One region of the Frigoribacterium salinisoli genome, then DNA from elsewhere that is predicted to be linked to it. Evidence: predicted binding sites of a transcription regulator. Region 1 holds the regulator's gene; the other holds the start of a gene.
The links. Region 1 encodes LexA, which represses DNA repair genes until DNA is damaged. Its sites were predicted from a motif close to TCGAACANNTGTTCGA; they were not measured.
Positions count from the first base shown of each region.

Region 1 (4,413 bases):
CACGTGCTGCTCAGCGGGCCTGCCGAGCTGGTCTTCTCGGGCGAGGTCGCGGTCTGACCCACCCCGTGGCCGCTGTCGAGCCTCCTGCGCGGAGGTCAGCGCCGGTGCGCCCGGATGACGCGGTAGTTCTTGTCCGTCGAGCTGCGCGAGGCCTCGAGGGCGTCGCCGAGCTCCTCGCCGATCCAGCGCTGCAGCGAGTCGGCACCGAGGTGCTTCTGCACGACGAGCCAGCCGTCCGCGCCGGTCTCGAGCCGGGGCAGCCAGTGCGAGACGATCGCGTGGAGCTCGGGCTTGCCCACGCGGATCGGCGGGTTCGACCAGAGGGTCGCGAAGCGCAGGTCGTCGGGAACATCCTCGGGCCTGGCGGCGTTGACGTTCTCGAGGCCGAGGCTCCGGGCGTTCTCGCGCACGAGGTCGAGCACCCGCTCGTTCACGTCGACGGCCCACACGGTCGCGTCGGGCGACGACAGGGCGAGGGTCAGTGCGATCGGACCCCAGCCGCAGCCGACGTCGAGCAGGTGGCCGGAGGCGGGGGGAGCGGGGACGCGCGACAGCAGCACGCTCGTGCCCGGGTCGACCCGGTCGGGGCTGAACACTCCCGCGGCGGTCGTCACGGGCACCGTGCGTCCCGCGAGCGTCACCGTGATGCTGCGACGGCGGAGCGGGCTCTCCGGCTCCGGAGAGAAATAGTGCTCACTGGTCACGACCTCGAACCTACCGGAACGCCGAAAGGACTACGATCACCACGATGACCGACACCCCCACGACCCCGTTCGACGACGAGCGGCACCCCGGCACCGACGACGTGGTCGAGCGCGTCCTCGAGCGGGCGGCGTCGCGGGCCTCCGGCTACACCCTCTTCTCGCCCGCCCAGGCCATCCAGACCCGGTCCCTCGACCGTTCGGGCGAGGGATCCTCCGACGGCGACCAGTTCGACCGCGAGGACCGCGCGGCCCTCCGCCGGGTCGCCGGGCTCTCGACCGAGCTCGAGGACGTCACCGAGGTCGAGTACCGACAGCTCCGCCTCGAGAACGTCGTCCTCATCGGCGTCTACTCCCAGGGCTCGCTCGCCGACGCCGAGAACAGCCTGCGCGAGCTCGCCGCCCTCGCCGAGACTGCGGGCGCCGCGGTCCTCGACGGCCTCCTGCAGCGGCGGCCCAACCCCGATCCCAGCACCTACCTCGGCAAGGGCAAGGCGGAGGAGCTCCGCGGCACGGTCGCAGCGCTCGGCGCCGACACCGTGATCGCCGACACCGAGCTGGCGCCCTCCCAGCGGCGTGCCCTGGAGGACGTGGTGAAGGTCAAGGTCATCGACCGCACGGCCGTGATCCTCGACATCTTCAGCCAGCACGCCAAGAGCCGCGAGGGCAAGGCCCAGGTCGAGCTGGCGCAGCTCGAGTACCTCCTCCCGCGCCTGCGCGGCTGGGGCGAGTCGATGTCGCGCCAGGCCGGTGGGCAGGTCGGCGGCGCGGGGGCCGGCATGGGCAGCCGCGGCCCGGGTGAGACCAAGATCGAGCTCGACCGTCGTCGCATCCACACCCGCATGGCCAGGCTCCGTCGCCAGATCAAGGAGATGAAGCCGGCGCGCGACGCCAAGCGCGCGAACCGCGACCGCAACGCCGTGCCCTCGGTGGCGATCGCGGGCTACACCAACGCGGGCAAGTCGAGCCTGCTCAACCGGCTCACGCAGGCGGGGGTGCTCGTCGAGAACGCGCTCTTCGCGACCCTCGACGCGACGGTGCGCAAGAGCTCGACGCCCGACGGGCGCCCGTTCACCTACTCCGACACCGTCGGCTTCGTGCGCAACCTGCCGCACCAGCTCGTGGAGGCGTTCCGGTCGACGCTCGAAGAGGTGCAGGGCAGCGACGTCATCGTCCACGTGGTCGACGGCTCGCACCCCGACCCGGCCGCCCAGCTGGCGACCGTGCGCGACGTCATCGGCGAGGTCGACGGGCGCGACATCCCCGAGATCGTGGTCTTCAACAAGAGCGACCTCGTCGACGACGACCAGCGCGTGGTGCTGCACGGGCTCGTGCCGACGGCGGTCTTCGTCTCGGCGCGCACCGGCGAGGGCATCGACGAGCTGCGCTCCCGCATCGCGGCGCTGCTCCCCGAGCCCGAGGTCGAGCTCGACCTGCTGGTCCCGTTCGACCGTGGCGACGTGGTGTCGCACCTGCACGAGTCGGGGCGCGTCCTCACGACGGACTACGTCGAGTCGGGCACGCACGTGCGGGTCCGCGTGTACCCGAGCGACGTCTCGTCGTTGCAGGAGTTCGCGACCGAGGCGGTCGCCGGCCGGGCCTGACCCCCGGCACGACGACGGAGCGCCCGTCCCCTGGTGGGGGACGGGCGCTCCGTCGTGCAGGGCAGGAGGCGCGGGCTCAGACGCTGCGCAGGACCGCCACGACCTTGCCCACGATCTGGGCGTGGTCGCCGAGGATGGGCTCGAACGCGCTGTTGCGGGGCAGCAGCCACGTGTGGCCGTCACGCTGCCGGAAGACCTTGACCGTCGCCTCGTCGTCGAGCATGGCGGCGACGATGTCGCCGTTCTCGGCGCTCTGCTGCTGGCGCACGACGACCCAGTCGCCGTCGCAGATGGCGGCGTCGACCATGGAGTCCCCGACGACGCGGAGCATGAAGAGGTCTCCCTTGCCGACGAGCTGGCGCGGCAGCGGCATGACGTCCTCGACCTGCTGTTCGGCCGTGATGGGCACGCCGGCGGCGATGCGGCCGACCATCGGCACGTGGGCCGTGTCGCCGTCGTCGCTCGTGGCGAGGATCGAGGCCACGGGGGCCACGGGGGAGTCCTCGTGGGCGAGGACCTCCATCGCTCGGGGCCGGTTGGGGTCGCGGCGGAGGCGACCGGCGAGCTCGAGCTGGTTGAGCTGGTGCGTGACGCTCGAGAGGGAGCGCAGGCCGACGGCGTCGCCGATCTCGCGCATGCTCGGCGGGTAGCCCCGGCCGGCGATGCTCTCCTGGATGGCCTCGAGGATCGACTCCTGCTTCGGCGTCAGCGGCTTGCGGGCGCTGCCCGCCGGGGCCTCGGTCGTGCGCTGCGCGTCGCTCATGGCTCTCCTGCCGTCGATGTCGGTGGTCGATGGTGCACTGGTGCCACCGATCGAAACCGTATCCGATGCACCACTGGTCCCGGGACACCTGTTCGAGTGTGTCGCGAGATCCGCGGGTAGCGGGACCAGATCGGGGTTGCCAGCACGGGTGTTCGAAGGTATGTTCGGAACACGTCTTCGCGTTCGGCACCCCCGGCCGAGTGCCGAACGCGGAGCACGGACCGCCCCTGAGAGAGGAACACCATGAGCGCCATCGCAGCAGCCCCCGTCGGCACCCGCCGTGCCGTCTCCGTCGTCTCCACCTCCGCCGCGTCCCCCGTCGACGGGTCGACCGGGGCGCGCACGGTGGTCGCGAGCCACCTGCGCCTCACGCGCCGTGGGCGCGGCGTCCTCGCCGCCCTCGCCGCGGTGCCGCTCCTGGCCGGCGTCGCGCTCGGCGTCCTCGACGGCGGCGGTGCCGTCGCCTCCGACACGCCCGCGTCGACCGAGTTCGCGACCGTCACGGTCCAGGGCGGCGACACGCTCTGGCAGCTGGCCGCCGACCTGGCCCCGAACGCGGACCCTCGTGAGGTCATCGCCGACATCGTCTCGCTCAACGCCCTGAGCAGCCCTGCGGTCCACCCTGGGCAGCAGCTCGCCGTTCCGACGCAGTACGCGGGCTGAGGCCGTCGTCAGCGCGCCGGGTCGGTCCTAGGCTGGGTCGGTGCCCTTCAGCCTCGACGACCTGCCCCTCCGCGACGACCTGCGCGGCCTGACCCCCTACGGCGCGCCCCAGCCGCGCGTGCCCGTCGCGCTGAACGTCAACGAGAACACGCACCCCATCCCCGAGGGGGTCGCCCGTGACATCGTCGAGTCCATGGCGGCGGCCGTGCTGCAGGTCAACCGCTACCCCGACCGGGAGTTCACGGTCCTGCGCGAGTCCCTGGCGCGGTACCTCGGCCACGGCTTGACCAGTGCGAACATCTGGGCGGCGAACGGGTCCAACGAGGTCATCCAGCAGCTGCTCCAGGCCTTCGGGGGACCAGGCCGGACCGTGCTCGGCTTCCCGCCCACCTACTCGATGCACTCGATCATCGCGTCGGGCACGGGCACGACCTGGGTCGAGGGCGTCCGCGACGCCGACTACGAGATCTCGCCGACCACCGCCGTGGCCGAGATCGAGCGCACGCGCCCGGACCTGGTCTTCCTCTGCGGGCCGAACAACCCGACGGGCACGCCGCTCGACCTCGACACCGTCCGCGCCGCCTACGACGCCACGGACGGCATCGTGTTCGTGGACGAGGCCTACGCCGAGTTCATGCCCACCGGGCAGCCCACCGCGCTCACCCTCCTCGAGGGACGCGAG
Region 1 is NZ_BAAGVB010000001.1:368,997-373,409, forward strand. Features, by position in the region: gene dapF (diaminopimelate epimerase) at 1-57, shown strand, start outside; gene ACYVHQ_RS01785 (class I SAM-dependent methyltransferase) at 96-704, opposite strand; gene hflX (GTPase HflX) at 749-2,305, shown strand; gene lexA (transcriptional repressor LexA) at 2,382-3,068, opposite strand; gene ACYVHQ_RS01800 (LysM peptidoglycan-binding domain-containing protein) at 3,312-3,731, shown strand; gene ACYVHQ_RS01805 (histidinol-phosphate transaminase) at 3,772-4,413, shown strand, end outside.

Region 2 (4,413 bases), 620 kb from region 1:
GCCCGATGTGGCGGATCTTGCCCTCGGACTGCAGCTCCTTCAGCGTGCCGACCTGGTCGGCGAGCGGCACCTCCGGGTCGATGCGGTGCAGCTGGTAGAGGTCGATGCGCTCGACGCCGAGCAGGCGCAGGCTCAGCTCGGCCTGCTGGCGGAGGTACTCGGGACGGCCCACGGGCTGCCAGTCGCCGGGGCCGGGACGCGTGAGCCCGCCCTTGGTCGCGATGACGACGTCGTCGGCGTAGGGGTGCAGGGCCTCCTTGAGGAGGGGCTCGGCGACGACGGGGCCGTACGAGTCGGCGGTGTCGAAGAACGTGACGCCCAGCTCGACCGCGCGACGGATCACGCGGACGGCCTCGTCGTGGTCGCGCGGCGGGCCCCAGACGCCCTCGCCGGTGAGCTGCATGGTGCCGTAGCCGAGGCGGGTGACGGGCAGGTCGCCGCCCAGGCGGAACTGGCCGGAGGCGGCCGCGGGGCGTGCGGTGTCGGTGGTCATGGGATGTCCTTTCCGAGGGGGGACCTGGTCGGAGCCGGTGCGGCACGTGCCGCAGGGGAACGGCCCCCAGGGGAGCCAACGCCTCGACGGGCGTCGCATTCCCGCGCTGCGCGGGGCCGGCTCCGGTGCCGGGGTCGAGCGTACTGCGCGGCGCACGTCGGCGTCCTCAGCGAGCGTCGCGGGCCTCCTGCGCGTCGTCGGCCCGGGCCTCGTCGTCACGGGTGGGGGCCGTGTCGCGCGGGGCGTCGTCGTCGTCCTTGTCGCCCGTGCTGTCGGTGCCGCCGACCTGGCCGTCGGACTCGTCGACGTCGTGGTCGGGCCGCGGGGCCGTGGTGTCGTCGGGGTCCAGGGCCGCGATGACCCGCCCGAGCGACACCGCGATCGAGGCGCCACCGCTGACGTCGGTCGCCGAGGCGGCACCGGAGGCGTCGATCGCGTCCCACAGGTCGGCCACGGCCCGGCGCGCCTCGGTGAACGCCGCCTTGCCGCCGTCGTCGCCGCCGAGCCCCTCGCGCACCACGACGCCGACCTCGGTCACGGCGCGGGCCACGGTCCCGGCGAGCGCGTCGGGCAGGCCGATCTGGCGACCGATGCGACGACCGAGGATCCCGGACACCTCGGCGAGGTCCTGCAGGTGGAACGAGACGCGCTCGAGCGAGGCGAGGTCGTTCCGCTCCGCGCCGTCGTCGCGGCGGCCGATCAGGCGCCGGGGGTTGTAGCTGCGGGAGTCCTCCGCCTGCTGCACCTGCGCCCGCACGTCGCGCATGGTGGCGGGCACGCCCTCGAGGCGCTGCTCCCAGTCGTGGTCCTCGAGCGGCCACGGGGCGGCGAAGACCCCGGCGACGTCGTCGAAGCGGTCGGCGAGCGCCGCTCGCGTCCGGCGCAGGCGCTCGTCGGCCTGCCCGGTGTACAGGGGCGGCACCACGAGGAGGTTGACGACCACGCCGACGACCACGCCGATGCCGACCTGCACGATGTAGCCGAGCGAGTACTCCTCGCTGTCCGAGCCGCCGAGCAGCAGCACGAACAACCCCGCGGTCAGCACCCAGTCGCGCCCGGCGCCGAGGCGCTGCACTCCCCCGACGAGCACGCCGACGCCGGCGAGGAGCGCGACGGTGAAGAGCCCGGTGTTGCCGGTGGGCAGCAGGGTGAGGACCGTGGCCAGCACGATGCCGAGGAACACGCCGACGAGCGACTGCACCCCGAGCCGCACCGAGCTCTTCACGGTCGGGTACATCGCGATGATCGCGCCGAGCGGCGCGTAGTAGGGGTACTCGGCGGCCACGCCGGGCACGCGGGGGGCGATCCACCACGCCAGGGCCGCCGCGAGGGCGGTCTTCAGGGCGAGCAGGAGGCGGGGCTGCGCGAGCAGGGCCCGGGCGACCCGCCCGACCGAACGTGGCGTGGACATCCTCGCATCGTGGCAGAACCGCGCTGGACGCACGGCCTCCCGGGGGACGTCGGCGCACCGGCGGTCGAGAACGGCCGCGCTCGACGTACACTCGTCGAACACACGTTCGATCCGCCCGGCCGGGGGCTCGCACGGAGCAGAGACCATGAGCACTCCCTTCACGCACCTCCACGTGGCGTCCGCCTTCAGCGCCCACCACGGCACCGCCCAGCCGTCCGAGCTGGTCGGTGCGGCGGTCGCCGACGGCGCCGACGCGGCGGCGGTCACCGACCGCGACGGGCTGTACGGCGCGATCCGCCACATCGGCGCCTGCCGCCGTGCGGGCATCGACCCCGTCGTCGGCGTCGAGCTCGGGGTCCGCGACGACAGGCCGGGGCACGAGTCCGACGGGGCCGAGGGCAGCTCCCCCGGTGCCGTCGACCGCGTCGTGGTGCTCGCGCACGGCCACGTCGCCGGCGCCGGCTGGGCCTCGCTGTGCCGCCTGATCAGCGCCGCGCACGGTCGCGCGACCCGGCGCCTCAGCGGCAGCGCGAACTCGGTGGCGACGGTCGGCCGGTCGCGCCTCCGGGCGTTCCTGCTCGGCGACGACGGGCCCACGGCCACGGTCCTGCTCGGCCCCGACAGCGACGTCGGACGACTGGTGCAGGCCGGGCGGCTCGGCGACGCGGCGGCGTCCCTCGCCGACTGGCGGGCGATGCTGCCGGGCGGCGTCGTGGTCGAGATCGTCTGCCACCTCACCGAGCCGGGCGAGAGCCGCAGCGTGCGGCACGCGGCGCGGCTGCTCGAGCTCGCCGAGCACGCCCGGGTGCCCGCGGTGCTCACGAACGCCGTGCGCTACCTCCAGGCCGACGACGCCCTCACCGGCGACGTGCTCGACGCGGCGGGGCGCCTGTCGCCGCTGGGCGCGTTCCGGCCGCAGCCCAACGCCCAGGCGTGGTTCAAGCGGGGCGACGACATGCGTCAGCTGGCACGCCTCGTGGGCGACGCGTCCTCCTGCCCGCGCAGCGCGAGCGAGGACCTCCTCGCGGCCACCGCCGAGCTCACCGACCGCTGCCGGCTCGACCCCGAGGCCGACCTCGGCTGGGGTCGCCCCAAGGTGCCCGAGCTCAGCGCCATCGGCGTCGACGGCGACCCCGACCGGGTGCTGCACCGCCGCGCCGAGGCGGGCGTCACGGCCCGGTTCGGTCACGCCGACGCGGGCCTGCGCGCTCGCGTCGAGGAGCGCATGCGCTACGAGCTCGGCATCATCACGGGCTTCGGGTTCGCCAGCTACTTCCTCACCGTGGCCGACGTCTCGCAGATGATGCGCGAGATGCGCGTGCGCAACGCCGCCCGCGGCTCCGGCGCCGGCAGTCTCGTCACCTACCTGCTGCGCATCTCGAACGTCGACCCGCTCGAGCACGACCTGCTCTTCGAACGGTTCCTGGGCAACAAGCGCGAGACGCTGCCCGACATCGACATCGACGTGGAGTCCGCCCGCCGCCACGAGGTCTACCGCGCGGTCTTCGACCGCTACGGCAGCAACCGGGTCACCCTCATGTCGATGCAGTCCACCTACCGGGCGCGCGGAGCCGTGCGCGACGCCGGCCTCGCCCTGGGGCTCTCCGACGAACAGGTCGACCTCGTGGCGAAGAACGTGTGGCGCTCGAACGCCCGCGACCTGCGCACCGCGCTGGCCGAGAAGCCCGAGCTGCGCGGCATCGCCGAGCTCGTGCGCACCTCGTCGCAGCTCGACCTGCTCGTCGACCTCACCGAGCGCCTCGACCGGCTGCCCCGGCACATCTCGATGCACCCGTGCGGGGTGATCCTGGGCGACGCCGACCTGCTCAGCACGACGCCCGTGCAACCGAGCGGCATGGGCCTGCCGATGAGCCAGTTCGACAAGCACGACATGAACGACGCCGGCCTGCTCAAGCTCGACCTGCTGGGCGTGCGCATGCAGAGCACCATGTCGTTCGCGCTCGACGAGATCGCCCGGGTCAACGGGGGCCGGGCCGCCGTCGCCGGAGGGCTGCCGGTCGACGCCCCCTACGTCGACCGCGAGGGCCGCGTCGAGCTCGACGAGGTGCCGCACGACGACGAGCCGACGTTCGAGGCGATCCGCACGACGCACACGCTCGGCATGTTCCAGATCGAGAGCCCAGGGCAGCGCGAGCTCATCGGCAAGATGCAGCCCGACCGCTACGAAGACCTGATCGCCGACATCTCGCTCTTCAGGCCCGGCCCCATGAAGGGCAACATGGTCGCGCCGTTCCTCGACACGAAGCACGGGTTCCAGCAGCCCGACTACCTGCACCCCCGGTTCGCGCCGTTCCTGGCGGACACCTACGGCGTCGTGATCTACCACGAGCACGTGCTGCGGATCCTGCACGAGACGATGGGCGTGACCCTCGCCGAGGCCGACGAGCTGCGGCGCACGCTCACGCGCGACGCCGACGCCATCGAGCAGGAGTTCCGGCGCCGGTCCCGGGGGCGCGTCGAGCACGGCAGGAGGCTCTTCACCGACGCC
Region 2 is NZ_BAAGVB010000001.1:988,602-993,014, forward strand. Features, by position in the region: gene ACYVHQ_RS04600 (aldo/keto reductase) at 1-493, opposite strand, end outside; gene ACYVHQ_RS04605 (aromatic acid exporter family protein) at 660-1,904, opposite strand; gene ACYVHQ_RS04610 (DNA polymerase III subunit alpha) at 2,050-4,413, shown strand, end outside.
Region 2: the regulator LexA is predicted to act here: its motif matches at 1,999-2,014, upstream of ACYVHQ_RS04610 (DNA polymerase III subunit alpha).